DNA from 2 places in the Faecalibacterium sp. AF27-11BH genome. Region 2 is predicted to be linked to the other one. Evidence: predicted binding sites of a transcription regulator. Region 2 holds the regulator's gene; the other holds the start of a gene.
What was found. Region 2 encodes HrcA, which represses chaperone genes, less so after heat shock. Its sites were predicted from a motif close to TGTTAGCACTCNNNNNNNNNGAGTGCTAACA; they were not measured.
Positions count from the first base shown of each region.

Region 1: a site for HrcA is predicted at 1,909-1,939, ahead of clpB (ATP-dependent chaperone ClpB). Genes of this name have one in related genera too.

Region 1 is NZ_QVGS01000005.1:27,963-31,063, reverse strand. It holds gene clpB (ATP-dependent chaperone ClpB) at 1-1,751, opposite strand, end outside; gene DWY76_RS06650 (DegV family protein) at 2,567-3,101, opposite strand, start outside.
Region 2 is NZ_QVGS01000004.1:58,618-61,718, reverse strand. It holds gene DWY76_RS05865 (stage V sporulation T C-terminal domain-containing protein) at 187-729, shown strand; gene hrcA (heat-inducible transcriptional repressor HrcA) at 917-1,990, shown strand; gene DWY76_RS05855 (nucleotide exchange factor GrpE) at 1,987-2,616, shown strand; gene dnaK (molecular chaperone DnaK) at 2,718-3,101, shown strand, end outside.

The DNA of each region.
Region 1 (3,101 bases), on a different contig from region 2:
GTCACAGCCTCGTCCTGACCGATGACCCGCTGGTGCAGCACATCGTCCAGATGCAGCAGCTTCTCGCGCTCACCCTCCACCAGTTTCTCCACCGGGATGCCGGTCCAGCGGGCCACGATGCGGGCGATCTCCTCATCGGTCACTCGGTCACGCAGCAGGCTGTCCTCCTTCTTGGCGGCGGCGATCTTCTCTTCCTCTTCCAGCTGTTTCTGCAGCTGGGGCAGCTTGCCGTATTTCAGCTCAGCAGCCTTGTTCAGGTCGTACTCGCGCTGAGCCTTTTCAATGTCGGCATTGGTCTGCTCGATCTGCTCACGCAGGGATTGCACCTTGCCGATGGCGTTCTTCTCGTTCTCCCACTTTGCCTTCATGCTGCGGAACTTGTCCTGCAGCTCGGCCAGCTCCTTTTCCAGATCCTTCAGGCGGCTCTGGCTCAGGGCATCGGTCTCCTTTTTCAGGCTCACCTGCTCGATCTGCAGCTGGGTGATGCGGTGGGCCAGATCGTCCATCTCGCTGGGCATGCTGTCCATCTCGGTCTTGATCATGGCGCAGGCTTCATCCACAAGGTCGATGGCCTTATCCGGCAGGAAACGATCCGTGATATAGCGGTCGGAAAGGGTGGCAGCGGCGATCAGGGCGCTGTCGTTGATCTTCACGCCGTGGAACACCTCGTAGCGTTCCTTCAGGCCGCGCAGGATGGAGATCGTGTCCTCCACGGTGGGCTCATCCACCTGTACCGGCTGGAAGCGGCGCTCCAGAGCGGGGTCTTTCTCGATATACTGGCGGTACTCGTCCAGCGTGGTGGCACCGATGCAGTGCAGCTCGCCCCGGGCCAGCATGGGCTTGAGCAGGTTGCCTGCGTCCATGGCACCATCGGTCTTGCCGGCACCCACGATGGTGTGCAGCTCATCGATGAAGAGGATGATCTTGCCCTCGCTCTTCTTCACCTCGTTCAGCACGCTCTTCAAGCGCTCCTCGAACTCGCCGCGGTATTTTGCACCGGCCACCAGAGCGCCCATGTCCAGACTGAACACGATGCGGTCCTTCAGGTTTTCGGGCACATCGCCGCGCACGATCCGCTGTGCAAGGCCCTCTGCAATGGCGGTTTTGCCAACGCCGGGTTCACCGATCAGGCAGGGGTTGTTCTTGGTCTTACGGGACAGGATGCGGATCACGTTGCGGATCTCCTGATCACGGCCGATGACGGGGTCCAACTTCTGCTTGCGGGCAAGGTCTACCAGATCCTGACCATACTTCTGCAGGGCGTTGTAGGTCTCCTCGGGATTGTCGTTGGTGACGCGCTGGTTGCCGCGCACTGCTGTGAGCTGCTGCAGGAACTTATCTTTCGTGATGCTGAACGCACGGAACAACTCGGTGGTGTTCTGGGTCTGCTCGTCCAGCAGACCCAGGAACACATGCTCCACGCTGATATAGTCGTCCTTCATGGCCTTGGCTTCTCGGGCGGCGGCGCTGAGCACCTTATCGGCAGCCTGCGAGATATAGACCTTGTCGGGGTCACGGCCGGAGCCGGAGACCCGGGGCAGAGCCGAAAGCTTTTCGGCCACGGCGGCAGAAAAGCTGCCGGGATCAACATTCAGCTTCTGCAGCAGCTGCGGGATCAGGCCCTGTTCCTGCGAAGCGAGGGCGTGCAGCAGATGTTCAGGTTCCAATTGATTGTGCTGGTACTCCACAGCCAGCTGCTGCGCTGCCTGCAGAGCCTCCAGCGTTTTCTGTGTATATTGATTGGTATTCATAAAGTCAAGCCTCCATTCATACCGGAAGGTTCATTTTAGCGGACGCGATAGTCATCTGCTAAAAGTTCGGTGCAGAGATGCTGCCGAACGGGAAGCAGCGGCTATTCTTCAGTTGTTTCACGGTTTCAAGCACCTCCTGCCGAACTGGTTTTACTTGTTTTAGCACTCTATCTGTTCGACTGCTAAAACTATACTCCTGTTTTCCCACTTTGTCAATAGGGTTCATAAAAAGTTTGCAAATCACAGTTTTTGCTAGAAAAAACACGCAGCCTTGCCATACCGTTCGTCGCGTAAGCGACTTAAAATCGGCGCAACACAAAAAATCCTCTAGCGCAGCGACTTGGATTTTTTGTATGGAGCCCATCTGCTTTGGGATTATTAAGGGCGAGCAGCCCTTAGTTTGCAACGGCGACGACCGCGGCCGGCGGCCGAAACAGGGAGGAGCTGTTGGGGCAGCGGCCTGCAGGATGCGAGTGCCGCGCAAGGCACGAAGCAGACGCAGGGAGCCGCAACCCGCCGCCTCCCGCGCCTCGAAAGTAGCGGAGACCTTGCCGCGCTGAACACGCGGCATTTGCTTTGCAAACCGGGCTGCGGCTTAAAAGCCCCACTGGGGCTTTCATGCCCTGCGGGCACCGCCGTCCTTTCTGGTTCTCTTTTGGCACGCAAAAGAGAACTTATCCGGTGGAGAAGAATTGCATAAAAGTCAAGAAATCTGTTCCACTCGAATACGCTCTGTATGGGAAGCATTGCTCTAAAAAAAGAACCCCAAAAAATCCATAGATTTTCTGGAGTTCAAAAATTCATATAATGTGATCTCAGCCCTGCTTTTTCCAGCGGCGCATCACGCCCATGCCCAGCGCATAGGGGCCGGTGTGCACGGCAATGGTGCAGCCGATCTGCAGCAGGCCCACTTCGCACTGAGCGCCGGGGTACTTTGCACGCAGGGCCGCGCGGGTCTGCATCCACAGGCGCTTGCCTTCCTCTTCGTCGTAGCCGTAGCCTACGGTGATACGGTAGTCGTCCGGGGTGCCGCCGTGGGCATCCAGATAGTTCATCAGCTGTTCCAGCGCTTTTTCAAAGCTCTTCTGTCGGCCGCGTGCCACACCGCCGGAGAAGATCTCGCCATCCTTGAACAGGATCATCGGCTTGATGCCCAACATGTTGGCTGCACGGCCCGTCACCTTGCCAATGCGGCCGCCCTTGATGAGATAGTCCAGATTGCCTACCGTGAAGAAGATCTGGTTGGTAGCTTTCTCTGCTTCCAGCCATGTCACGGTCTCGTCCAGCGTGCAGCCTGCGTCCCGCATGGCCACGGCGTTTTCCACCATGGTGGACTCGGTAACGGTAGCC
Region 2 (3,101 bases):
TCATAAGCGGGGTGCTGTGCTTATGAAAATGGCTTTTTGTATCATTGTAGCAGAACCCTGCCGGAAACGCAACGAAGAGGCAGCTTTCCGTGCAGGTCTTTTTGCGCGGGGGCAGCAGGTATAAATGGCCCGGTCTGACAGATACTAGTGCTGCAGGCATTTTTAAGGAAACGGAGGAGCAAAAACATGAAAGCAACAGGAATCGTGCGCCGCATCGACGAGCTGGGCCGGGTGGTGATCCCCAAGGAGATCCGCCGCACCCAGCGCATCCGCCGCGGCGACCCGCTGGAGATCTTCACCACGGGCGACGGCGAGGTGATCTTTAAAAAGTATTCGCCCATTGGCGAGATGAACGCAGTAGCGGCCCAGTATACCGAGGTGCTCAGCAAAAGCTTTGCGCTGACCGCACTGGTGGCCGACCGCGACCGCATCCTTACGGTGAGCGGCAGCGGCCGGCGGGAGCTGGCCGACCGCAGCATCAGCCAGCCGCTGGAAAAGCTGATGGATGGCCGCAGGCTGTACCAGAGCGAGGGCATTGCCGAAAAGTGCATCCTGCCCTGCGAAGGCTCGCCCCGAGCAGTGCTGTGTGCCGCACCCATCATTGCGGCGGGCGATGTGACCGGCGTGGTGGCCCTGCTGACCGAAGACCGCACGGCCACGCCGGATGCCGCCCAGCTCAAGGCCGTGAATGTGGCAGCGGCATTTCTGGCAAGGCAGATGGAAGAGTAAAGAACATGCCGGAGCGCTTTCCTTATAATAAGGAGGGCGCTTTCTTCGTTTATGACAGAATTATGAATCTTTTAAAACATTTTTCCAAGGGGCTTGACAGCACCGGAAAATTGGCTATAATGGTCTTAGCACTCAGGAACAAGGAGTGCTAAACAAACAAAGCGAACGCAAAAAGGAGGCAGGCGCTATGACGATGGATGCACGCAAGCAGCGAGTCTTGCAGGCGATCGTGGCGCTGTATGGTCTCGAAGGCGAGCCCGTTGGCAGCAGCGTGCTGGCAAACTACTTTGACATGGCAGTTTCCAGCGCAACGCTTCGCAATGAGATGGCGGCGCTGACAAAGCTGGGCCTGCTGGAGCAGCCCCACACCAGCGCGGGCCGTGTGCCCAGTGCCAAGGGCTACCGTTACTACCTTGATAATCTGCTGACCGACGATCAGCCGCTGGATCGTGTGAGCCGCGCCCGGGTGGATGCGGTGTTCGCAAGCCTCGACCATGAGCCGGAAAAGCTGGCCGCAGGTGCCGCCAAGGCGCTGGCCGCCATCAGCGGCTGCACCGCCGCCATCAGCACCCCGTGCGCCGAAGACCTGTGCATCGCCCACTATGAAGTGGTTCAGGTGGGCCGCAGCGCAGCGGCTGTGCTGGCCGTTACCACGGCCGGTTACGTTCGTACCCGTGTGGCACGGGTGCGCACCGGTCTTTCCCGCGAGAATGCGGCAGCACTTGCCGCACTGCTGAACCGCAACCTTACCTTTGTAGCGCCGGTGGATCTTTCCACCCGGCTGCTGGCAGAGCTGTGCAGCCAGATCGACCCGGAGCTGGTGCCCGTTATCAGTGCAGCGGCTGCCATCCTGCAGGATTCCGTCAAGCCCCACGTATTTCTGGGCGGCGAGCAGTATCTGCTGGACTGGCCCCAGCTGGACGGCAAGGTGGGCGACATCCTCACACTGCTGAACGACGAGGAGCAGGCCGCTGGCCTGATCGCACCTCCGGCAGAACGCAGTGAGAGCGTGCTGCTGGGCGAGGATCTGGAACCGCAGATCCCGGGTCTGTGCATCGTGAGCGACCGGTATCTGGTGGGCGGAGGCCTGTGGGGCTCCATTGCATTGATCGGCCCCACCCGGATGCCCTTCCAGAAGCTGATGCCGCTGCTGCATTACTTTGCAGACCAGCTGGGCGAGGGCATGAGCGGCAAACGAAAAGACACCCCACAGGCTGCCGTACCCCGGCGGACTGCGATCTATAAGGAGGATCTGGAATGAGCGAAGAAGCAAAAAAGACGGCTCCGGCTCAGGAAGCGGAGCAGCCCGAAACGGCTCCCGAGGAAAAGGCCCAGCAGGCAGCACCCGAACAGGAACCTGCTGCCGAAGCTGCCGACCCGAAGGATGACAAGAAGAAGGATGGCGGCTGGTTCAACAAGAAGGCCCGCGAGCTGGAAGCCGTAAAGGCAAAGCTGGACGCGGCCGAAGCCAACGCTGCACAGGCCAAAGACCAGCTGCTGCGCATGGCAGCGGAGTACGAGAACTACCGCAAGCGCTCCACCCGCGAAGCCGACCAGAAGTTCAACGATGGCATTTCCTTTGCGGTGAACCAGATCATTCCCATTCTGGATACGCTGGAGATGGCAGCCAACGCCCCCACCACCGACGAGAACTACAAAAAGGGCGTGACCATGACGCTGGACAAGGCCGCCAAGGCGCTGGATGCCCTCCATGTGGAGGAGATCGAGGCGCTGGGCAAGCCCTTTGATCCCAACTTCATGAATGCAGTGCAGCAGATCCCCGCCCCGGACGGACAGGAGAGCGGCACCGTCATCACGGTCTACCAGAAGGGCTACAAGCTGGGCGATAAGATCGTCCGCCATGCGACCGTTGTAGTGGCCGAATAACAAAGCAGAAACCCGAAAGGGTTTTGAATATAACATCCGCTTACAAACATTTGAGCATCACATAAACAATAAGATTTGTTCTTTCGAGAGGAGTTTTCATTATGAGTAAGATCATTGGTATCGACCTTGGTACTACCAACAGCTGCGTGGCTGTCATGGAGGGCGGCGAGCCCGTTGTTATCGCAAACTCTGAGGGTGCACGCACCACCCCGTCTGTGGTCGGCTTTACCAAGACCGGCGATCGTCTGGTGGGTCAGGTCGCAAAGCGTCAGGCCATCACCAACCCTGAGAACACCGTTGCTTCCATCAAGCGCTTCATGGGCACCGACCACAAGGTGACCCTGAACGGCAAGGAGTACACTCCCCAGCAGGTCAGCGCTATGATCCTGCAGAAGCTGAAGGCTGATGCCGAGGCTTATCTGGGCGAGCCTGTTACCGAGGCTGTCATTACCGTTCCTGCATACTTCAACGACAGCCAGCGTCAG